4 regions of the Gordonia sp. NPDC058843 genome follow, and region 1 is predicted to be linked to each of the others. Evidence: predicted binding sites of a transcription regulator. Region 1 holds the regulator's gene; each other region holds the start of a gene.
The links. Region 1 encodes LexA, which represses DNA repair genes until DNA is damaged. Its sites were predicted from a motif close to CGAACANNTGTTCG; they were not measured.
Positions count from the first base shown of each region.

Region 2: the regulator LexA is predicted to act here: its motif matches at 1,668-1,681, upstream of ACFW3F_RS23925 (DUF222 domain-containing protein).
Region 3: the regulator LexA is predicted to act here: its motif matches at 1,563-1,576, upstream of ACFW3F_RS03010 (DUF222 domain-containing protein).
Region 4: the regulator LexA is predicted to act here: its motif matches at 2,959-2,972, upstream of ACFW3F_RS06975 (DUF222 domain-containing protein).

Region 1 is NZ_JBHYNC010000001.1:127,150-133,164, forward strand. Features, by position in the region: gene hrpA (ATP-dependent RNA helicase HrpA) at 1-2,006, shown strand, start outside; gene nrdR (transcriptional regulator NrdR) at 1,980-2,486, opposite strand; gene ACFW3F_RS00615 (LysM peptidoglycan-binding domain-containing protein) at 2,586-3,128, opposite strand; gene lexA (transcriptional repressor LexA) at 3,360-4,064, shown strand; gene ACFW3F_RS00625 (phosphoenolpyruvate--protein phosphotransferase) at 4,042-5,751, opposite strand; gene ACFW3F_RS00630 (DeoR/GlpR family DNA-binding transcription regulator) at 5,901-6,015, shown strand, end outside.
Region 2 is NZ_JBHYNC010000061.1:328-6,342, reverse strand. Features, by position in the region: gene fadD5 (fatty-acid--CoA ligase FadD5) at 1-101, opposite strand, end outside; gene ACFW3F_RS23925 (DUF222 domain-containing protein) at 412-1,653, opposite strand; gene ACFW3F_RS23920 (RNA polymerase sigma factor) at 1,944-3,176, opposite strand; gene ACFW3F_RS23915 (YciI family protein) at 3,187-3,564, opposite strand; gene ACFW3F_RS23910 (M15 family metallopeptidase) at 3,693-4,133, opposite strand; gene ACFW3F_RS23905 (DUF2235 domain-containing protein) at 4,307-5,506, shown strand; gene ACFW3F_RS23900 (VOC family protein) at 5,507-5,911, opposite strand; gene ACFW3F_RS23895 (ArsR/SmtB family transcription factor) at 5,908-6,015, opposite strand, start outside.
Region 3 is NZ_JBHYNC010000003.1:5,859-11,873, reverse strand. Features, by position in the region: gene ACFW3F_RS03015 (hypothetical protein) at 1-131, opposite strand, end outside; gene ACFW3F_RS03010 (DUF222 domain-containing protein) at 232-1,491, opposite strand; gene ACFW3F_RS03005 (ArsR/SmtB family transcription factor) at 1,682-2,017, shown strand; gene ACFW3F_RS03000 (SRPBCC domain-containing protein) at 2,014-2,493, shown strand; gene ACFW3F_RS02995 (hypothetical protein) at 3,339-5,855, opposite strand; gene ACFW3F_RS02990 (hypothetical protein) at 5,855-6,015, opposite strand, start outside.
Region 4 is NZ_JBHYNC010000006.1:195,422-201,436, forward strand. Features, by position in the region: gene tgt (tRNA guanosine(34) transglycosylase Tgt) at 3-1,280, shown strand; gene ACFW3F_RS06975 (DUF222 domain-containing protein) at 1,277-2,944, opposite strand; gene ACFW3F_RS06980 (SDR family NAD(P)-dependent oxidoreductase) at 3,270-4,187, opposite strand; gene ACFW3F_RS06985 (carbohydrate kinase family protein) at 4,243-5,199, opposite strand; gene ACFW3F_RS06990 (class II aldolase/adducin family protein) at 5,196-5,855, opposite strand.

The sequences.
Region 1 (6,015 bases):
TGAGCAACATCGCCGCCCGCAACACCGAGGGCCGTGAGTTCACCGGTGCACGCAACACCACGCTGCTCATCTTCCCCGCCTCGCCGCTGGCCAAGAAGCCGCCCGCCTTCATCATGGCCGCCGAGGTCCTCGAGACGTCGCGGCTCTTCGCGCACACCGTCGCCGGGATCGACCCGCTGTGGGCCGAGCGCCTCGCCGGCGACCTGGTCAAGCGCACCCACAGCGAGCCGCACTGGTCGGCCAGACGTGGGGCGGCGATGGCCTACGAGCGCGTGACGCTCTATGGAGTGCCCCTCGTCGCCCGCCGGCGCGTCGACTACGGCCCCATCGACCCCGAGGTCTCGCGCGAACTGTTCATCCGGCACGCACTCGTCGAAGGCGACTGGCGGACGCAACACGCGTTCTTCGAACGCAACCGCAGGCTTCTCGACGCCGCCTCGGACGTCGAGAACCGCACGCGCACTCGGGGACTCGTGATCACCGAGGACCAGCTCTTCGAGTTCTACGACCGGCGACTCCCGTCGGACGTCACCTCCGCCCGTCACTTCGACACCTGGTGGAAGAAGGCCCGCCGCGCCGAACCCGAGCTACTGGATCTGCGGCCGGAGGACGTCACGGGGGGCACCGAGGTGGCGCCCACCGACTATCCCGGCGCCTGGCAGCAGGGCGACACCCGACTCGAACTGCGCTATCGCTTCGAACCCGGCACACCCGACGACGGGGTCACCGTCGTGATCCCACAGGCCCTGCTCCCCCACGTGCGGCCGGCCGGCTTCGACTGGTCGGTGCCCGGCATGCGCGCCGAACTGGCCACCGCGCTGGTCAAGTCACTTCCGAAGCAACTTCGCAAGAGCATGTCCCCCGCACAGCGCTTCGCCGAGCTCGCCCTCGGCCGGCTCACCCCGCGCAAGGAGCCCCTGGCCGTCGGGCTGGCCCGTGAGCTCTCGGCGATCACCGGGATGAGAATCTCCGCGGCCGATTTCGACGCCGACCGGATACCGCCGCACCTGCGCATGCACTTCGCGGTCGCCGACGACGCCGGACAGATCGTCGCCCGCGCCGACTCGCTACCCGAGCTGCAACAGACCGGCACGCCCGCTGCACCGAAGACGGTGTCGCGCACGCTGTACCGGACCTGGACCGCCGATGGGATCGGCACGCTCGCCGACGAGCGAACGGTCGACGTCGCGGGACAGCGGCTGACGCGGTATCCGACGATCGATGCGGTGTCCGACGACAAGGGCCACGCGCGGGGCGTCATCGTCGTCGACGCGGCCACCCCCGACACCCGCGACCGTCTACATCGACGCGGGATCATCGCACTTCTCGATCTGGCGGTACCCCCGCTGCACAAACGGATCGCCGGATCGCTCACTCCCGCTGTTCGACTCGCCCTGAGCCAGAGCCCGTATGCGGACACCGAGGCGCTGCTCGCCGACTGCACGCGACGGGCCATCCGAGACACCGTCACCGGCGTCGACGACGCCGAGCTGACGACTGTTCGCTCGCCACAGGCGTTCTCGGCATTCCTCGAGCGGATTCGTCCGCGCGTCACCGAAGCCGCACCGGACTACTTCACGCTGGCCGTCGCGGCGCTCGAACGGATGGCGCCGGTCCGGGCCGCCATCGACCGGCACGCCGGTTCACTGGCCGCCGACGACGTCGCCGAACAGATCGATCACCTGGTGTTCGACGGGTTCGTCGCGGCCACCGCTCGTCGACATCTGGAGAACGTGCCGCGCTACCTCGAAGGTGCACAGGCGCGACTGGAAGCACTGCCGGCGTCGGCGTCGCGAGACCAGGCCGGGGTGGGGGTCGTCGATCGGGTCGTCGAACGCTGGGCGCAGCGCCTCGAGCAGGTGCCCGAGCACCGGCGGGCCATCGTCGACGACGAGGCGCAATGGCTCGTCGAGGAACTACGCGTCGGCCTGTTCGCCCAGCGTCTCGGTACGGCGTTTCCGGTGTCGGAGAAACGGGTCCTACGAGCTCTGGACGGGCTCGGCTGAGACGGTCTCGGTGCGCGCATCACCCGATGTCGATGCCGATGCCGACTTCAGGTCGTCGATCTCTCGCTGGAAGTCCTCGACGGAGTCGAACGACCGGTACACCGAGGCGAAACGCAGATACGCCACTTCGTCGAGATCGCGGAGCGGACCCAGGATCGCCAGACCGACCTCGTTGCTGGGGATCTCGGCCGAGCCGCTGGCGCGCACCGTGTCCTCGACCTGCTGGGCCAGCTGCGCGAGCGCGTCCTCGGCGACGTGGCGGCCCTGGCATGCACGCCGCACACCGCGCATCACCTTCTCCCGACTGAACGGCTCGGTGACCCCGTTGCGTTTGACCACGGCCAGTACGGCACTTTCCACCGTCGAGAATCTGCGCCCGCACTCCACGCAGGAGCGACGGCGTCGGATGGCCTGCCCTTCATCTGCGACACGCGAGTCGATGACCTTGGTGTCGTCGTTCTTGCAGAAGGGGCAGCGCATCGTGTCCTCACGCAGGTCTCGGGACGCTGGAGCGCAGTGAAACCGTGCGCCCCGCCGCTTCTCGGCCGGCCCCTGTGACACCGAGGATACCGCCCGGCCTCAGCGGTACCGGGGGGTGAGCAGGGGCTGGCCCACCTGCAGCGCGCTCGAAGGCAGATCGTTCATCGCGACGATCTCGTCGATCACGACCTCACGCGGCATCTCGGGCGCCACCCGGCCGGCGATCGTGCTGAGCGAATCCCCCGAGCGGACGTGGACGACCTCCGCGCTCACCGCGGCAGGCGTCATCGAGTCCGAGTAGTTCTGCCCGACGACACCGAAGACCCACACGACGAACGCCAGCCCGACGCCGGCGAGGACGGCGACCGCGGTGCGGCGACGGCGACGGAACACCGCCGCATTCGGCGCGACCGGGCCCCGGCCCCTCGCCCCCATCGGCGAACCGCAGTGCGTGCCACCCAGGCGTGGGGTGAGCGGCGATGAGCCACCCGCCGGCCGGTTGCCGGAGGGCCGGGTGTCCACCGGCCTGGTGCCGTCGGAGAGCGGGGCCCGGGTCCGGACACGATCGGCGCGATCGGTGCTCGCCCGGGTGACGACGGGGCGTTCGGCGTGGACGGGAGCGACGAGAGTGGCGGTGCGCATGGTGCCCTCCGGGAGTTCTGGTGTGCTGGGTGTGCGGTTGTTCGGTGTTCGAACTTCGATCAGGTGTTCGATGCACTGATGTTCGAATTTGTAGCACGGCGCACCGACAAAGTCTCGCGACACATCGAACAAATGTTTGAGGTGATGCCCGCACTCCGCTAGGCTCGGACGCGGCTGAGACATCCCACGGGCCATCTACCTGCACGTTCCGAAAGACGAGAGGAACCGAACATGAGTGACACCGGCGATAGGCGCGGCCGAGCGCGGGGCGCCGACACCGAGGCCCCGATCGACGTCGCCGCCGCCGAGGCCTCACTCACCCCGCGGCAACTCGGGGTCCTGGAGGTGATCCGCCGTTCGGTACGCGAGCGCGGCTACCCGCCGAGCATCCGGGAGATCGGCGACGAGGTCGGCCTGGCCTCGACGTCGTCGGTGGCCCATCAGCTGCGGACGCTGGAACGCAAGGGACTGCTCAAACGCGACGCGAATCGGCCCCGAGCGGTCAACATCGCCCCGAGCGAACCGCCCACTCCGGAGAACCCGACGGCGAGCCAGTTGCCCGAGCCGACCTTCGTGCCGGTCCTCGGACGGATCGCGGCCGGCGGTCCGATTCTCGCCGAAGAAGCCGTCGAGGACGTCTTCCCGCTGCCCCGCGAACTGGTCGGCGAGGGCTCACTCTTCCTGTTGCGCGTCGTGGGCGAGTCGATGATCGACGCCGCCATCTGCGACGGCGACTGGGTGGTGGTCCGCCAGCAGAACGTCGCCGACAACGGCGACATCGTCGCGGCCATGATCGACGGCGAGGCCACGGTGAAGACCTTCAAGCGTCAGGGCGCCAACGTCTGGCTCATGCCGCACAACGAACTGTTCGATCCGATCCCCGGTAACGACGCCGTCATCCTCGGCAAGGTCGTCACCGTGATGCGGCGAGTCTGACCTCTCCACCGACCGAACGGTCGAGCACTGCCGCGGCGGCCTCACGCGCCGCGGCGGGGTCGGAGGTGGCCAACGCGGCGTCGGCGGCCGCGCGACAGTCCTGCGCGGTCACCTCGCCGAGTCGTGCTCCCACCGCGGCCGCTGCGGCCGGCGCGCTGGAGAGCGAGGTCACCCCGAGTCCGACGAGCACGCAGGCGAGATTCGGATCGGCGGCCGCCTCCCCGCACACCCCCACCGGCTTGACCTGACGGACTCCCGCGGCGGCGACTCCGGCGATCAGGCTGAGCACGGCGGGTTGCCACGGGTCGGTGAGCCCGGCGAGATCGGCCGACATCCGGTCGGCCGCCATCGTGTACTGGGTGAGGTCGTTGGTGCCGATCGACACGAAGTCCACCTCGGCGAGGACCGCCTCGGCCAGGATCGCCGCAGCGGGCACCTCGATCATGACCCCGGCCACCAGACCCCGGCCACGGACCTCCGCGGCGAACACGCGCGCCTCCGCCGGCGAGGCGATCATCGGCGCCATCACCCACGGCGCGACCTCGACACCCTCTGCGGCCCGCGCGATCGCATCGAGTTGATGCGTACGGATCTCGGGATGTGCGAGCGCGATCCGATCCCCTCGGACACCGAGCGCGGGATTGGATTCGTCGGGATGCGTCACGAAACGGAGGGGTTTGTCGGACCCGGCGTCGAGGGTGCGGATCACCACCTTCTGTCCGTCGAACGCGTCGAGGACCTCACGGTAGATCGCAGCCTGCTCGTCGACCGTCGGTTCGTCGGCGCGTTCGAGGAACGCGAGTTCGGTGCGGAAGAGTCCGACACCCTCGACGGGGTGGCCGGCCGCGGCCCTTGCCGACGATCCGTCGGCGACGTTGGCGAGCACCGAGACCGGAGCACCGTCGGCGGTGTGGCCCGGGCCCGTCCAGCCGGCGACGACTTCGGCGTGCCGCCGGTCCTCGTCGACGCGCGTCCGGGCTGTCTCCGTGTCGGGCTCCACTTCGATCCGCCCGGTCGTCCCGTCGACGAGAATGGTTGTGCCGGATTCGATCTCGGCGAGATCGGCGACTGCCACCACACACGGGATGCCCAGTTGCCGCGCGATGATCGCGGTGTGACTGGTCGGTCCGCCCAGGCGGGTGACGAGAGCGATCGTGCTCGTCGGGTCGAGGCCCGCGGTGTCGGCGGGTGCGAGGTCGTCGGCCAGCAGCACCGACGGCACCTCCGGTGTCGGCACGCCCGGTTCGGGTAGGCCGAGCAATTCGGCGAGGACGCGGTCCCGGACATCGTTCAGATCGGTGACCCGCTCGGCCATGAGCCCACCGAGTTTGGTGAACACCGCCGCGAACTGGTCGGTGGCCACGACGGCAGCGGCCTCGGCGGAGGCGCCCTTGGTGATGAGGGCGGTTGCGGCACCGATCCAGCCCCGGTCCTCGGCGAGGCCCGCTGTGGCCGCGAGCACCTCGGCAGCCACCCCGGTGTTCTGCGATGCGCGGGCGCGCAGTCGCGCGGCGACCACTCCGGCCGCGGCGGCGAAGCGCGTCACCTCGTCGGCGCGGCGCTCCTCGGCGATCTCCACACCGACGCCGAGCTTCTCCGGGGAGTGATCGGGCCGCTCGCCCGGCCACAGCGCGGGACCGTGGGCCAATCCGCCGACCACCGGGGTTCCCGTCAGTATCTGCGCCATCGTCTTGCCTCTCACTCGACTACCGATGTGACCACCGTTACAAATAGTGCTTGACTTGTCAACACAAACAGGCGTAAACACAATTACTACAACATGCAATCCCACACGCCTCAACAAGCGGGGCGGCCGGAACCGGAGATCGGAGCGGTGTGTACGCCGAGGAGAGACAACAGGCGATCGTCGACGAGGTGCGCGTCGCGGGGCGGGCCTCCGTGACCGCGCTCGCCGAGAAGTTCGACGTCACCAGCGAGACCGTGCGTCGAG
Region 2 (6,015 bases), on a different contig from region 1:
GTCATCATGGCGTGCCGGCGCACCTGGTTGTTCCAGTGATTGCGTCGTGAGCGGTACGGCTCCGTGGTCAGGTTGCTGGTGACGTCGGCGCTTGCAGTCATGACTGCCTCCCATTCGTCGAGCGGACTCGACCCGTTGTGAACACCCTCGATGAGGGATCGGCACTGTTGTGTCTCGAGTCACACATTAGGTCGTCCGTGTTGCCAGATTCAGGCATTCCCGCGGTTTGGTGGGCGTCTCCCGTTGTTCGTGCCGGGCCGCGCGCTCCGTTCCCGCCCGGAACGATTTGTCGACGAACCGGAGTGGGAACGGAGCGTGGGCTCACGTTGTCTCTGTGGAGTTGTCAAAGGACTGCTGCGGTCCCGAGGAATTCTCGGGTGCGGGGAAGGTGCTGCGCGAAGTGTGTTGTGGTCAGGCGGCGTCGTCGAGGTGCATGGTGCGCCGGTTGTAGGCGGGTAGCGGTCGGCGTCGTGGGTCGATCGTCGCGGGTGGTACGAGCCAGGGGTGTCGGTCGAAGCCCATGACGACGTCCCATCCGTGGTGGTGGACCTGTGTGTGGCAGCGTTGGCAGAGTAGACAGCCGTTATCGAGGTCGGTGGGACCACCGTCGGCCCAGTGCGCCACATGATGCACCTGCGTATGTGACGGTGGTGCACCGCATTTGATGCAGCAGCTGTCGCGAACGATCATCGCTTTTCTGAGGTGTGGCGGGAACAGTCGGTGGGTGTGCCCCATCTGTAGAGGCACGCCCTCATCGTCGAGGACGATCTCGGCCAAGGATCCGTCGCACGAAATCTGGCGAGCTGTTGCCTGGCTGACGGAACCGGTCCACGGCAGGGTGGCCGGATCGACGCCGGTCGCGGGGATGGTCAACATCAGTTGCGTGCGCGGGCTCCCAACACTGTCAATCGTCGCACCGATCGCTGCCTGGTCGAGGATCAGCTCGAAGGCGTCGGCGCGTTGCTGCTCTGCGGTGCGCCGATCCTCGGCGCCGTCGGGTTCAGTTCGTGGGCAGGTTCGTTCGTCGATCATGGCCCGGAACTTCTCTCCGACCAGTTGGGTGAGATCGGCGCGGATCACGACGCGGCCGTCGTCGGTGGTGTGCGCCGTCACCGAGTTCAGAGACGAATCGTCGGCGGCGGGGAGACGTATGTCGGACGCATCAGCGAGAGTGTTGGCGATCGTCCGTGCGCGCTCGAGGACTTGCGTCGGCGTCGCACCAGACAAAGCTTGCGCGAGAAGTTCAATCTCGTAAGAGTTCTTGTCGTCGTCGGAGAGTACATCAGGACACCGTTTCTCGATCTGGTTCATACCCCGGATGACGGCGTCGAGGACTTCCGAGGACAATCGTCCGTCCGCCGCGTGACGAGCCACTGCGGGAAGCGCGGGTAGGCCGTCGACACCGCGCATGGTGCGCATGGCTGCGGCGGGTGCGTGACCTGACTCGATCAGCATCCTCTTGGTGGTGCTGCCGACTTTCCGCGCGACGCCCAGCGTGTCGAGTTGTGCTGTGTGGGTGACGATCTGGTGGGCCACGACATTGGCGATCAGTCGCAGAGTGTTGAGGTCCTCGAATGTTGTTCTGCCCGTGGGATCGTCGGCGGGTGGGGTGATCTCGATGAGCTGATCGAGGAGGGTGTCGAGCTCTGGCATGGCTCCAAGCTACAGGAACATGCGTTCGATTTCGAGGTTTAGCCACAAGTCAGTTCGACGAATTCGTCGCCTGTGCAGCATATTTCGTTGACTGTGCGCCGTTTTTCGTTGACTGTGCACTACCCGTTGACAGTGGTTGACTCCAGTAACACCCGTATCGAATCCTGCGTAATCGGACCGCGGGCATCCGCGGCATCGAAGGTCCGGACCGGCACGCACGTCCAGGCGTCGGCATTGCGTACTCGCGCCGACAGTAGGCTGCAGTGCCGGAGCGCGAGGGCTTTCCCTCCCTACACCTCACCCGCACGTCGTCGAAGGTAGTCTCGCGCACGCTCGTCGCGCGTGAGCTCGGCGGACAGCTCGAAGTGCTCACGAGCTGCGTCGTAGTGCCCGGCGCGAACCAGTAGATCCGCCTGTGCCGCGTGGAACGGTCCGAAATCCGAGGCATCACTGCCCAACTCGGCAAGCAGAGACAGTCCGTGTACAGCAGAACTCGCACGCCCGACGATGGCGGCGTGAGCAATACGTGCACCCAGCGTCGGGGCAACCGCGACGAGCGCGGACGACAGAGCCGACAGCGCAGCCCAGTCGACGACACCGGTGCGAGCGCGGTCGGCGTGGACGGACTGCATCGCCGCCTCGAGTTGGAATCGTCCGTGCGGCTGCCCGAACGACGATGCTCGTCGAAGCATTGCCTCACCGTCCCGGATGAGCGCCCCATCCCAGGTGGCGGGGTCTTGTTCCTCGAGCGGCACGAACGGGCCCGTCCGTCCCGGCGCCCGCGACAACGACAGCGCAATCAGGGCGGCGAGACCCCAGGCCTCCGGTTCGTCGAGCAGCGAAGCGAGTGTGACGGCCAGGTAGAGCGACTCCCCCGCCATCGATTCGACGGTGTCGGGGTGAGAGCCGTCCGCGTCGTTCCACGCGATGGCGAAACATCCGTAGACGGCCTCCAGTACCGCGGGCAGACGTTCCGGCATGGCCGCGCGGTCGGGGACGACGAACGGTATGCGTGCATTGCGGATCCGGCGCTTGGCGCGGACCAGGCGCTGCGACATCGCCGACGGCGCCACCGCGAACGCAGCGGCGATGTCGGTGGCTTCGAAGCCGAGCACCGACTGCATCATGAGCGGAGTTCGGGCGGTTGCGTCGATGGCCGGATGCGCACACGTGAACAACAACTCGAGGCGTTTGTCCGGGATTGCGTCAGGGTCGAGATCGTCGAAGGGGGTCACTGCGGTCGCTCCGGGGGAAAGGGTGTCGTCGAGGACCGTCGATGTGCGGTGGGCCGCCGACTTCCAGACATCGCGCTGTTGATTACGTGCGACGGTGAGCAGCCAGCCCTCCGGGTTCGCCGGTACCCCGTCGGATGACCAGGTGACGAGTGCCCGTTCGAAAGCGGTTGCCAGCGCGTCCTCGGCGAGAGCCAGGTCCCCCGAGGTGGCGGCGAGAAGCGCCACCAGCCGCGAATACGATTCGCGGGCAGCGTGTCCGGCGGCGGTGTGCGCCTCTCGCTCTGTCATGGGTCCGACGTCACGCGTTGGGGATCCAGGCGCCGTCGACGGTGTACGTCGCGCCGGGCCGGATCTCGACGACGCCCCACTCGATCGGCGGTGCCTGACGCGCCCACTCGATGGCGGCGTCGAGGTCGGCGACATCGATGACGACGGTTCCGCCGAGTTGTTCCTTGGTGTCGGCGAACGGACCGTCCTGGACCACGAGTCGGCCGTCGACCTTGCGCAGAGTGGTCGCGACCTCCGAAGGCTGCAGGACTTCGGCGCTCACGAGCACGCCGGCGTCCTGGAGGGCGGTGGTGTACGCGGCGAAGGCCGCCTGCCCTTGTGCGATGGCCTCCTCACCGAGAGTCGACGCGTCCATCTCCGGGTAGTGCAGCAGCAGCGAGTAATGCATGATCTGACCTCTCGTTCATCGAACCGCGCATCGGTCCGTGTGCAGTGATGACGACCGTGCCGAGCGCCATTCGACATCTTCGACAGACAATTTTTCCGGCTATCCCGCCCGACCCCTGCGGAGGGCCGTCACGAAGGGCTGCCGAGCCGGTCGGCACGAGCCGCGGCGTCGGGCCACATCGCGGGACACGGCAGGCCTGGGACGCTCGCCATCTCGAAGTGCCACCACTCATTGGCGAAGGTTCGGCACAGACCCCATCGGTGACCGGTGCGTTGGAGCCAAGCGGCACCTTCGCGTGGGCCGACGTCGATGGCCTGGCCGCGCACGTGGGTCGACTGTTCGGGAGGCAGGACCCACCGTCGCGCCGCTTCCGGACTTCCGTGGGTCGCGATCGCGTCCCGCCACATCTGACGCTGCTCGGCGTGGGTTCGCTTTCCGGAGGTGATCCACAACGGAACCCCCTGCGCGCGAGCGGTGCTCGACGCCTGCTGGTAGGCCGTCGCCAAGACCGGATCGAGGCCGGCGGTCGACGGTGCGGCGTTCGCGGGCGCGGCGCCGATTACGGCCATCAGGAGGGCGCCGAGGACAGTGACAACGAGGACCGCGAGAGGGCGCGGCATAACGTCCGGAGAGCTCATTACCGCAGTAAACCGTACAACCGACACCTGCTGCATCCGACTGCGCGATGCGACTATCGTCATCGTCGGGTGGGCCGCGTGCGAGCCTGTGGAGGGTCGGAAAAATGAAGAAGCGTCTGGTGGTCTGTTGCGACGGCACGTGGAAGTCGTCGAAGGACCCGAGAATCTCGAATGTGGAGAAGATCGCCCGGGCTGTCACGACTGATGCCGACGACGGCGCGGTCCAGCTCGTCCACTATGTCAACGGTGTGGGGACCGGCTCCGGCTGGTCCGACCGCATCATCGGCGGGGCCTTCGGTCGAGGGCTCGACGCCAATCTGATCGATGCGTACCGCTTCCTCGCGCTCAATTACGAGCCCGGCGATGAGATCTTCGTCTTCGGATTCAGTCGCGGCGCGTACACCGCGCGAAGTCTCGGCGGCATGATCTGGCAGATTGGGCTTGTCACGCCGCACGAACTCGCCCAACGCCCGACCGAGAACCTGTTCGAAACGGTCCTGCGGTATTACCGGATGAAGCGCGAGGACCGCCCGGCACAGACTCCGGGCACGCAGGTGCCGGTCAAGTTCATCGGGGTCTTCGACACCGTCGGCGCGCTCGGCGTTCCCGGTATCACTCGCGTCAAGCACAAGTTCCACGATGTGAAGCTCGGCAGGAACGTCGAAGTGGCCCGGCAGGCGCTCGCGATCGACGAGCGTCGGCTGACGTTTGATCCCTGCGTCTGGGAGGTCAAGGAGGAAGACCGGGGCGAGATCGACATCAAACAGGTGTGGTTCGAAGGGGTCCACTCCGATATCGGCGGTGGTTTGGCGGTCACTGAACCGTCGGAACTCAGTCTGTCCTGGATGGTGCGCGAGGCGCACCTCGCAGGCCTGCAGTTCTGCTATAGGCGATTCACGCCCATCAACTTCCCCATCGACCCGTCGAACGAGAAGTACACGACCAACAAGTCCATGAACGCCGCGTACGGAATCGTCAACGCGATCAAGATCGTGTTCGGACCGCTCCGCATGCGCGGTGAGACCGTTCGGCACAAGCGTCAGGCGCGACGACTTGAAGTGGAGAACGACAACGCAATCCCGCTGCTCATCGCCGCTCCCGCGCTGACGCGGTGGAACGACGACGTCGGATCACGCAAGAAGAAGGCAGAGAACATCGGCGACTGGACGACGTTGGTCAGACAGACAAAGGTGCCACTGGCGAACCGCGTGATCGAGATACCGCCGCTCGAAGCGCCAGTCACCGCGCCGCAGACAGCGGTTACCCCGAACACGAGGGCCGAACCGCTGGCTACCCCGCGATAGTCACTGCGGGGCCACGTCTTTCGTTGCGGCGATCTGAATCAGATTGCCGCACGTGTCGTCGAAGACCGCGACGACTGCAGGACCGATGTCGGTCGGTTCCTGGGTGAACTCGACGCCGAGGCCTCGAAGCCTCTCGTATTCGGCCTGAACGTCATCGACGGTGAACTGCGCCAACGGGATTCCGTCTTCGATGAGCGAATCGCGGTAGGGTTTGACCGCGGGGTGGCCGGACGGTTCGAGGAGGAGCTCCATTCCCTCGGGGTCTTGAGGGGACACAACCGTGAGCCACCACGTGTCCTCCCCCATCGGAATGTTGTGCCGCGTCGTGAATCCCAGTATCTGGGTGTAGAACTCGTGCGCCTTGCGCTGGTCGTCGACGAAGACGGACATCAGTGTGAGCCTCATGGGAGGTCCTTTCGAGGGGCGGGCCACCGGTCAGCGATCTCGCGGAGCGGTCCGGGATCGAAGTAGTGGAATTTGGAGCGTCCGCGTTTCTCTGCGTGGACAAG
Region 3 (6,015 bases), on a different contig from region 1:
ATCGCACCCGAAGCGTCGCCGAAGGCGGACTTCCCGGTCCACAGGGCTCGCGTCTCCGACGAGCATCGAGCCAGCGCATCGCCGACGCCGGTGATGACACCCAGTTCCTCGACACCAAACCGTTCAGCCATACAAACCCCCCCGAGTCTGCATCAGTCCACGACGTGGCACACACCGCCACCACGAACAACCTAGTACGACATCACGCTGCCGTCCGTCCGCCATCCACAATCAGGAGGCAGCGAGTATCTGGATCAGGCGCGTTTCGACGCCGCTCCATGTTGCCGGCTGATGCCCGATCGCGGGCGGGGCAACGCTCCGATGTCGGGCCTTGGTCGGGGTGATCACGTCGATCACGCGTACCCCGCCCACCATCTTCACGTTGTAGAACCAGCCGGGCGCTTCCTTGGCGCGGTTGTGGAGCATGCAGGTCCCGTCTGCGTTGACCGCGCTGGTCGGCCCCCTGCGTCGGTGCGGTGCCGCGTGGTCGATCTCCGCGACCGGCGCACCGCAATAGGGGGTCCGGCACCGCTGGTCTCGTAGACGTATGTAGCGGGCAAGTGCGGGCGGGAAAGCCCGCGATCGAGATTCCATCGCGACCAGGGCCCCGTCGGATGGTCGTGCGTACAGGCGGCGCAGTGTCGACGCGGTCTCACCCTCGGGGTCTACCGAATCGGCTATCAGGAGTCTCGCGACGGTCGCCGGGACCGGACCGTACCCCGACACGTCCGCGGCCGTATCCGCCAGGCCCAACAAGCTCTGTTCGGACAGAACGACATTCACCGCGATCGGCGTCGGCTCCGCAACCGAGCGGCCGGTGACACGCTCAACGAGGGTGTCGGCCATGACTTCCTGATGAGAGCGGCCATCGGACGCGGACACCGAGTCGGCGTGCTTCTTGAGCGCGGCGTACACCGCGATCCCGTCCGCCATCGGCAGCAGCGCCGACAGTTGCGTCATCAGATCCGGCGCGGGCCGAACGGTGACGCGACGATCCTTCTCGGCCTTCGCCTTCCGAGCCACCACCGCTTCTGGTTCCAACTCGTAAGCGTGTCGTTTGGCGAGCGCCTCGATCTCGCGATCGGACATACCCATCAGCACCGCGGGATCACCACAGATGCGGCGGTCGGTCTCCTCGCGCGATTCACGTATCAGATAGGCGGTCTCGCGCACCAGGATCGTTGCCCGCCACTCGGTGAGGACTCCCGCGGTGAGTGCCGCCAGAGTGTGCGGCATCTCGTACGCCAGGGCGCGGGCGAACCCGAGGCACTGACTTCCCTTGCGAGGCGACACCTTACGCGCCAGACCCACTTCGGCGGCCAGACCGCGCCCGCGCCGCTGGTGTGGGACGTTCCGCGCGGCTTCGTCGGCCGCGCGCAGGTCATCGAGATTCGCGGTCTCCCGCACCTGAGACGCGGTGCACGCCGACTTGATCTCTTCGAGAAGAGTGAGGCGACCCACCGATTCCGCCTCGTCGACACCTACCGGCATCGCCGACAAACCATCCGCGATAGACCGCAGATGGTCGGTACCCAAGAGAATCTTTGTGTTCGGCGATGCCTCGTACATGCATTCGATAGTACCGAAGTATCCGCGGTCCAGGAAGCATTTTCCACAGGATCTGGGTAGCCATTTCACTTAGCCATTGAGTTCAGCGTAAGAACCTGTCACACTTAGCCACATGGCACATAGTTCGACTCCACTCGACGAGATCTTCGGCGCGCTCTCCGATCCCACGCGTCGCGCCGTCGTCGAACGCCTGGGGCGTGGGCCGGCCAGTGTCGGCGAGCTCGCCGACCCCTTCCCCATCACCCTGCCGTCGTTCATGAAGCATCTCCGCGTGCTGGAGGACAGCGGGCTCGTCTTGACCAAAAAAGTCGGACGTACGCGAATGTGCACCCTTGACAGGCGGCGTATGCGCCGTCTGTCGACGTGGCTCGAACACCAACGCACCGTGTGGACCGAACGCACCGACCGTCTCGAAGACTTCGTCACGGACACCGAGGAGACACCATGATCGACCCCGAACTCGACCTGACCCTGCACCGGGTGATCCGCGCTCCGCGAGAACGCATCTGGGATGCCTGGACGCGGCCGGAGCAATTCGCACAATGGTGGACGCCGGCGCCGACCGTCACCCGCGTCGACCGCCTCGAAGCCACACCGGGTGGCGCGCTAGTGACCCGGATGAGCGAGGACGGAACCACTTTCGTCCCGCACATGGACGCCGTCTTCCTGGTCGCGGACGCCTACGAGCGCTTCGTGTTCACCAATGCCGTCGACAGCTCGTGGCGTCCCGCCGAACCGTCGCCGGTTCCCATGACCGCCGAGGTCACATTCGCCGAGCACGCGGACGGAACCGAGTACCGCGTCGTGGTGCGCCATCGGAGTCCGTCCGACCGTGACCGCCATGACGAACTGGGGTTCTACGACGGCTGGGGTTCGGTCACCGCCGCACTCGCCGACCTGGTGGAACGCGAAGCCCCACAATGAAGGTCGCCGTCTCGGACCTCGTCGTGATCGACGACGCCACGGTCGTCAGCTTTATACCGACGGATGGACCTGCCAACCGGGCGACGGCTTCATCGCCGGCCATGGTCGCGGCGCGAAATCGTTAGGCTGTCGCGGAATTTCGGAGTTCGTCCCGGTTCGACCGCACTCCGCCGTCTCCTTGGCGTAGCGCGTGCCACCGACGGATTGGCGAACGTAATCGACAACGCGCCACGCGCCGAACACATCTCGGTTGGCACCTCTGGCTGTCCCACCCCGGTCGGCCGCCGGAAGAGCGCCAGGCGTGCGTTCGAACCGGATGACAGCGGGGAAGGTCCACTCCGGGTAACTCGTGTTCAACCATTCGCGGGCAGGATCCTCGGGATTCCTGCGCACGGATTGAACATCGCTTCGGCACAGGACCATGGTCGTGAACAACCCGTCGTCCTCGCGTCTGAGAGGACGGAAGAAATAGGTGCCGGCCAGGTCCGTCGAGTAGCTCGGAGACACGAGCCGACCAGCGACAAGGGAGTCAATGTCCGCCGGTGCAGCCTCCCTGAACCCCGGGTAGCCCCACTCCGGAGACCGACCGGCGAACGCCAACTCGAACGACTCCACAAAAGCCCGCACGAAGGTGCCCGTCGGATCGTGCAGGTCGACGACATCGGTCGGCGCCCAGCGGAAGGTGACGTCGTACCTCGGCGGCAGATGGTCCGCGGAAGGTGCCGCAGACGTCGACTCCGGCCGCGGCGTGTCGGTCGGGCCACACCCGGAAGACGTGGCGAGGACTGTCAGAACCAGGAACAACCCGACGACGGTTCTGGCCACGCGTGGTGGAACGACTACAGTCACCAGCCCTCCCGATGCTCGGTCGCGGTCCTGGCTCGGTCGAATTGCGGGTCGTACAGGGTGCTGTAGTTGTCGATCTCGACGCCCGGGAGGTTCAACATGAATTCTGGGACCTTACCGATGTCCACCGAGTTCGGCGGCAACGTATCGCCGGTGCGTAGCCCTTCAAAGAACTCCTCCCCTCGGCCGGGAAACATAAGTCGAAAATTCGGGTCGTCAACGAGATCGGGATGCGCCCGAAGATGGCCCTCCAGCATCTGGACGTATTGAGCCTCCGTCGACATGGTCTTGAAGACTTGGTTGTCGAGAGCTGACAGCTCCGCGTTGCCACTGCCCTGCCCAGGCGGGAGCCCTACAAACTCTAGCTTTGTCTCTGGCGCGGACACGTCGAGAATGGCTTTCACGACTGGGCCGAGGCCTGGCACTGCAGAAACCAGGGCCTTCCCACTGTCGAACATCGCCCCATGTTTGGTGTACGCCTCGACTGCGTGGGCTCGATTGTCCGCTGTGTCATTGTCGATCTGTTCCTGCATTCCCCCCGTCATCGCTCCTTCGATTCGACCCGCGAGAGTACCGAGCGAGGCTCGGCTCGGGTCCGCACCGAAGAGTTCTTGAATATGGTCAACCTGGATTGCTGCCATCGAGTTGAAGATCCGCCCTGACACCGGGTCAGAATCGAGAACCTGGAACACCGACTTCAACTCGTAGGCGGAATCCAGAGATGACGTGCCCAGTGTCCCGAAGATCTCAGGATCCGCACCGGCTAGTTCCGGAGTGTATGGAGCGAGAGCTTTGGCAAGGGTTTGCGTGAGTTCGGGATTGAGTTCGCCGATTGCCTGCTTATCGTCACCGATGTCAACGAGTTCAGTCCTGTTCTCTGCGAATATTCGTGCCAGCTCGCTCGCAATATGACCAGCTCGCTCACTTTCGGCGATTGCCTCTGGACTCCCATCGTGCGGAATCGCGGCATCTGGCATCCAGTTGAACAGTTTGTTCACTCCGTTGCTGCCGACTCCCACTCCGTTTGTGTCGACTTGGTCCGACCAATCGAAGGTGAGCAGATTTCGCATCGCATCAGATGCGTTGTACGAACTTGCTTTCCCGTTCAGGTCGAAGACCTCGGGCATGAAACCCAGCGGAGCCGCACTACCGTGCCGGCCCATGAGCGCGTCGTGGACAGCGATGTGATCGCTGCCCGCGTTGTCAACCATTCTTCGTAGAAGCTTCTCGACATCGCCGTGCGCGATCTCATCGTCGCCGATGCTGTAGGCATCCTTCCCATTTCCTCCCCCCGCGATTTCGCTGGCACGCGCAATCAGGGCGCGGTCGATGTCACTGCCGAGTTGGTTGCTCTGTCCCGGCTCGGTCGACCGGTGGTCGAGGATGTCCATCAACTTCTGAAATCCGTGGTACTTCTCGATGTCGGCGTAATGACCGGTCAAAGTCATCGATCTCGACACATCCCGCTCGGACACCGCCGACTTTGTCAACAGGTCCTTGACCGATGCGGGCAGCTCATTCACGCCCCCGGTCACAAACCTCTGCGGCGATGTGATGCCCAGGGTCTGCAATGGTCCAGCGAGGAATCCCGGCTCGAGTCGCTGTTCAGTCCGCACCCGGGGATTGCCGAGAAGGTAAAGGCCGTCTGCGAATTGCCGTTTCAGCACGTCCGACTCCGCGCTCCCGAAGCGATCTCCGAAGGTTGCCTGCGCGTCCAGACCGCGCGGCAGCCCCGCGACACCGCCCTCCGACGCCTCATAAAACGCCTTGAGGTAATCGAGTTGCTCTTTGGCGATCACTGCATAGTCTCCGCGGGCCAACGCGCCGCGCTGCTCGGGCGTCAGCTGTGTCGCGCGAGTGAAACGCTCGCGCTGTTCGTCAGTAGCCGTGCCTTGCATGATGGCGAGCCAGTCCGCCTTGGCGGTTTGTGGTGAATAGGCCGAAGTCACGGGCGCGTGTGCGTCGGCGCCGGCAAACGCCGCGGCGAGCGCGCGAGCACCGTTGCGGTCGTCCTCCCCCATCTGATCAGCGAGACCTTGCAGGGACAGCTTTGCATTCGTGGCCTCAGTCGCGCGGTCGGCTTGCTGGGACAGAATGCTACTTTCAGCGGCGCTCCCAGCTTCCACACCGTTGAGTTCGCTCGAATAGTCACGGGTGTCGGTGACCGACCAATCGTCGTGCACCTCGAAACGATCCATCTCCAGTGCCAACGACCGGGTCAGCGCGACGTTGCGGTTGGCGCTGATTGCCGTCGAAGTGTTCCGTAGGACATTCGCCGCTGCAGAGAGTTCGGTACCGATCTTGTTGATCTCCGTGCGGTCCGACTGCGTTCGACTTTCGCACCCTAGTTGAGATGCACCCACCCATGCCTGCGAGTCACCTGCGATCATTGGTGCGTCGACCATTTTCTGCGTCTGTCTCAATAACAGCGTGACGGCGGTATCGAGTTTGTTGGCCGCGTCGTCGAGAGACAGAACGTCCCATCCGTTGACGGTCGACCGGGAAGGCCGATTCATCAGAACTCTGAGATCGCGTTGAAACCGCTGGCAAGCTCGTCCTCGGTGTCGATCACTTGCTGTCCGGCCTCAAAGCAAGTTTGCGCCACTTGGTCGAGCCTGGCCGCTGCCCTGTCGAAAATTGCGCGCACGAGGGCATCCTTGTCCGCGCAGGCCTCCC
Region 4 (6,015 bases), on a different contig from region 1:
GCGTGAGCAGTACCGGAACCGACATCGCCGACCCCACGTACACCGTCGGCACGACCCTGCCCGGCACCCGTGGGCGCACGGGGACGATCGCCACCCCGCACGGGCCGATCCACACCCCTGCGTTCGTGCCCGTCGGTACCAAGGCCACCGTCAAGACGGTCCTGCCCGAGTCCGTCGCCGCCTTGGGCGCCCAGGCAGTACTCGCGAACGCCTACCACCTCTATCTGCAGCCGGGGCCGGAGATCATCGACGCGGCGGGTGGGCTCGGGGCGTTCATGAACTGGCGGGGCCCCACCTACACCGACAGTGGTGGCTTCCAGGTGATGTCGCTCGGTGCGGGGTTCAAGAAGGTCATCTCGATGGAGGCCACCGGCACTCCCGACGACGACCTCACCGCCAATGGCAAGGAACGGCTCTCGCGGGTGGACGACGACGGGGTGACCTTCAAGTCACACCTGGACGGCTCGGCTCATCGATTCACCCCCGAGGTGTCGATGCAGATCCAGCACCAGCTGGGCGCCGACATCATCTTCGCTTTCGACGAGTTGACCACGCTGATGAACACCCGTGACTACCAGGTGAATTCGCTGGAGAGAACGCGACTGTGGGCGATCCGGTGCCTCGATGAGCACAATCGGTTGAGCGTCGAGCGTGCGCATCGGCCGCAGCAGTCCCTGTGGGGGGTCATCCAGGGCGCGCAGTACGAGGATCTGCGGCGCAAAGCGGCGCGCGATCTCGTCGCGCTGAGCGAGGCGGACCGTGCTGTCGGCGGCAAGGGTTTCGGCGGCTACGGCATCGGTGGCGCACTCGAGAAGGACAACCTCGGCACCATTGTCGGCTGGGTCAACGACGAGCTCCCGGAGGACTCCCCGAAGCATCTACTGGGGATCAGTGAACCCGACGACATCTTCACCGCCATCGAGAACGGCGTGGACACCTTCGACTGCGTGTCGCCCACCCGGGTCGCCCGCAATGGTGCGATCTACTCACTCGACGGCCGGTACAACGTGACCAATGCCAAGTACCGCAGCGACTTCCGGTCGCTCGACCCCGAGGTGGAAAACTACACGTCGCAGTACAGCCGGGCCTACCTGCACCATCTGTTCAAGGCGAAGGAAGGACTCGGCGCGACTCTCGCGACGCTGCACAACGTGTCGTTCATCGTCACTCTCGTCGACCGAGCCCGCGAGGCCATCGAGAACGGCACGTACACCGAGTACCGCGACGAATTCCTGCGCCGCTACTACGGGGGCTCCACAGAGGCCGTGACCGATGTCTAGAAGGGCGGCGGGTTGGCGTCGTTCCAGCGTTTGTCGGCGCGCTGCTGGCGTCGGAAGTCGTTGTCGCGCAGGTCGTTGAGCCTCGACCGTGCTGGGTGATCGGGTGGCCGGCTCGGGGTGAGCTTGTTGAACAGGTCGCGTCCGCTGAAGGCGTTGCCGACGAACATGTGTCCGGTGGGTGTGGTGTACCAGGCGGTCTGGAGTTCGTCTTGGTGGTCCTGCCAGCTGGTGAAGGTCTTGATGCGGTGATGAAACCGGCACAGCGGCTTCAGATTGCGCGCATCGGTCGGGCCGCCGCGACGTGGGTCGGCGTGGTCGAAGGGTTCGGTGTGGTCGAGGTCGATCTGCCAGACCGGCGCATTGCAGCCCGGAAAGGTGCAGCACAGTTCGCCCGCACGAACCAGGGCCTGCAGCTTCTTCGACGGGGCGTACCGGGTCGCTGAACTGTTGGCGTCGGCGACCGGTGCTGGGGCCGGTGGGGCGTCGGGGTTGGCGGGGGTGGGATGGATGTAGGTGCGTCGGGCTTCGGCTAGAAGGGTTCGGGCGGTGTCGGCGTCAAGGATGCTGTGCCGGTCGAGAAACGCGGGATCGTCGTCGAGACCGATCAGCGTCGACAGATTCACCACGATGTGGAAGGTCGCGCGCGGTGCGAGCGATGGTGAGGCGTTCGTGTCGCGGGGCTCGGCGACCACGCTGTCGGCGGACGGGTCCACGACACGTTCAGCGGCGGCGGCTACTTCCGCATCGACGTCGTGCGGCGAGTCGGTGTCGCCTGGGGCAGCGGCGCAGTCGTCGCATAGGCAGGTGAGAGCCGCTTCGCCCCGGGCGAGGGCTTTGAGGGCGTCGGCGCGTCGCATGGGCAGGGTTCGAGGGTCACCGGCATGGACCGCGGTGGCCATCGACGACAGCCGGGCATCGAACTCGGCGGCATCGGCGGCGGGCAGCGTGCCGCCGATCCGGGACTGTCCGGGTGTGAACCGATCAGGCGTGACCGTCACCTTGCGATCACCCTTCACCCGCTCTTTGCGTCGGCGGATCGCGTCGGGCGCCCACTTGGCGACGATCGAGTCGACCATGGCGGTGAAGCGCGCCGTCGACATCGGCGCGCGGGCGAAGGTCGCCTCGGCCAGATGGGCGTCGACGGTCTGCATCTCGTCGGTATCGGTGATGAGGTCGGTGCGTTTGAGGGCGATCAGGAAGCGACGCTTGTCGATTCGACCGCACGCCAGGGCGTGTCCGGTGAAGGCGAGTCGATAGCGCAGCGCGTCACCGGCCTCGATCAGCTCTTTCGCCTCGGCCGGTGTCACCGTCAGAGTGGCACCGACTTCGGCGATGGCCTGCTCGAGTCCGTTCGGGCCGAACTGCTCGTAGGGGTTCTCGCCGGCGGCCACCCGCGCTGACAGGTTCTCGAAGGCTTCGATGGAGTCGAGTTCGCCGCTGTGGGTCTCGGCGCGCTGCTGGGCGTAGTCCATCTCGCGCTCGTCGTGAATGAGGCTGGCAACGACCATCATTCGATGCGCGGACGCTGCCGCCAGCCCGGCGCAATGACTCAACACCTCGATGAGTTCGGAGGCGGCGAGTTCATCGTCGAGACGAAGGCGTGGTTCGACCGAGTGCTGTGATGGGTCCACCGATGTGGATTCGGCCCCCGCCCCCGATGGCATGCCTCCACAATACTCGAACATACGTTCGAGTCAAGGATCGATTTCCCGATCGCCATTTCTCTGGCAATCGAATCACGCCGCACCGACAGGAGCTGCGGGTCGCCTCGGTGGCCTCGACGGGCGGCCTCGACGGGCGCGGCGTCCTCGCTTCGCTCGGTCGACGCTGCTCGACCAGCAGGGCACGTCGACGCTGCTCGACCAGCAGGGCACGGCGGCGCTGCTCGACCAGCAGGGCACGGCGGCGCTGCTCGACCAGCAGGGCACGGCGGCGCTGCTCGACCAGCAGGGCGCGGCGGCGCACAACAACGAGCGACGCCGACCGGTGTCAGCGGGAGTCCTCGGCGACCATCCGTTCGCGGATACCGCCGGAGATCCCGGTGCTGCCCGGATTCGGATCGTGGATGGCCCCAGGATGGGCCTTCACGGGTGCTCCCTTCTCCGTTTCCGACTTCACGACTGCCGCCGAGAACCGTTCGGTGATACCCGGCATCACGGAATGAGAAGCGTTCGCAGCCTTGGCCTTGTAACCGACCGGATGGTCGAGCTTCGGATCGGTGCAGGCGGCGACAATGGCCTCGACGACGATCTGCGGGTCGTCCATCGCAGCCATGCGCGGTTCGTGTCCGGTGTAGTTGGCGGCGTGGGTCCACCACGGGGTGTCCACCGCCCACGGCAGGATGGTGCCGACCCGGATGGCGTCGTCACCGGACATCCGCAACTCCTCGGTCAACGAATGGCCGAGACTGCGGACCGCGGATTTGGTTGCGGCGTAGGTGTTCTGCAGGGCCAGCGGCACCGCGGAGTCGACCGAACCGACGTTTACCAGGGTGCCCCGGCCCTGAGCGCGAAATACGCGCAGCGCCGCGTGCGCACCATAGATCAGACCCTTCAGGTTCACGTCGACCAAGCGGGCGTGGTCTTCGATCGGGATGTCCCAGAAGTATCCGACCGCCCCGATCCCGACGTTGTTCACCCACACGTCGATGGAACCGAACCGTTCGAGTGCCGCTGCGGCCAGGTGGCTCACGGCGCGCGGATCGCTGACATCGGTGGTCACCGCCAGCGCGGTCCCGCCCTTGGCGGTGATCTCGGCGACGACCTCGTCGAGTGCAGCGGTTCGACGCGCGGCGACCACCACGTTGGCGCCGAGTTCGCCGAGCCGCACCGCGGCGCCGCGCCCGAATCCACTGGACGCCCCGGCGATGACGACGGTGGAACCGTTGATGTCGTTCGTGTCGGTCATGATGCTGGCCTACCCGAGGCAGGGCCCACCAAACCGGGCCGGCACCGACCGGTGCTCAGGAGGCGGCGCGGGAGTGCCGGAACGTCTCGATCGCGGCGAGGTCGTAGGAGTTCGCGGCCGTCCCGATGCCCTGCGCGACGTGGGCGGCAACCGCGCATCCGAGTTCGGCTGCATCGGCGAGGTCGAGCCCGCGGAGCCGGCCGGTGAGGAAGCCGGCGGAGAACGCGTCGCCGCAACCGGTGGTGTCGACGACGTCCACCGGGAACGCCGGTACGACGATGGTGTCGTCGCCGGTCACGACCAGCGCTCCGTCGGCGCCACAGGTGAGTGCAACGCATCCGACGCCTCGGTCGAGGAGGGCGCGGGCACCGTCCTCGAGGTCATCCGAGCCGGTCAGACCGCGGGTCTGCTCGTCGTTGGGCAACAGATAGTCGAGGTGGGGAAGTGCGTCACCGATCCACTCGAGAAGCCCGGGGTCGCCACCTGCCAGCAGGTCCGCCGAGGTCGTGATCCCGCGCTCGCGTGCTCGGCCCAGGAGCTCGGCGGCGACCGGACCACCGAGGAACTCCGGGCCGCCGAGGTGTACGTGATCCAACCCATCGAGTGCGTCCGAGCCCAGGTCGTCGAGAACGAACTGCGCGTTGGCCCCGATGCAGTGCCACGCGGGCCGGTCTCCGTTGGGCCGGACGGGTATGACCGACGACGACGTCTGGACCCCGCCCTTCGGGACGAGACCGTGTGTGTCGACACCCTCGGCGTCCAGCAGTGCGGTCAGTGAACGTCCGATCGAGTCGGTGCCGATCGCACCGTGGGTCCGTACGGTCGCGCCCAGCCGGCTGAGTACGAGGGCCGTCCCGCCCGCGGTGCCGGCCGCCGAGAAACCGATGGACTCGACAAGCGCGCCGTCAGAACCCTCTGGGAGGGAATCGATTCCGACGACGTGGATGTCCAGCACATGGACGCCCACGGTCGCGATCACGAGGGGGACGATCGGCGGTGGCGAGAGTGTCACGGTCGGTCCTCCTTGGGTGTCCCGTAATCCAGTCGGATGGCCTGGACGATGGTGGACTGTTGTTCGGCGTCGGTCAGCTCGCGGGGTCGGCCCATGCTGCTGGTCCGGTGGAAGAGGGTGGCCAGCCACTCCAGCAGCAGTGCGTTCTCCACGGCGTGATCGAGAGTCGAACCGCGAGCCACTGCACCGTGATTCGCCATCAGCGCGACCTGGGTGTCGGCCAGTGCGGCGGCGACGTTGTCGGCCAGCTCCGCACTGCCGAATGTCGCGTAGGGCGCGATGGGTATCGCACCACCGAGACCGAGCTGCTGATAGTGGAGCACCGGTAGAGACGTCAGTCCGCTGACACAGGCGACCGCGGTTCCGAAGGGTGCGTGGGTGTGCACGATCGCCTGCGCACCCGTTCGCTCGTAGACGCCGAGGTGCAGGTCGAGCTCGGAGGACGGCGCGATCGCCCCGTCGACGATGTCACCGGCGAGAGTCACCACCGTCACGTCGGCTGCCGAGCAGTTCGCGAGAACGACCCCGGTGCCGGTGATCGCCAGGCGCTCACCCACGCGGGCCGAGACATTGCCAGAGGTGCCGATCAGCAGGCCCTCGGCCGCCAGCCGTCGAGCGGCTCCGGCGACATGCTCGCGCACCGACGAGTCGCTCATCGGCCGCGTGGCGCGGCCTGCCGGCGGCCCGAAAAGTTCGCCGGGCGTCTCGCGGAACTCGGAGCACATTGGGTACGTTGGGACCACATACCGGACATTTACGCACATGCCTCAGCGCTCGGCACCCGGTATGAACCACCCGAGCACCAGCGAGAGAGAC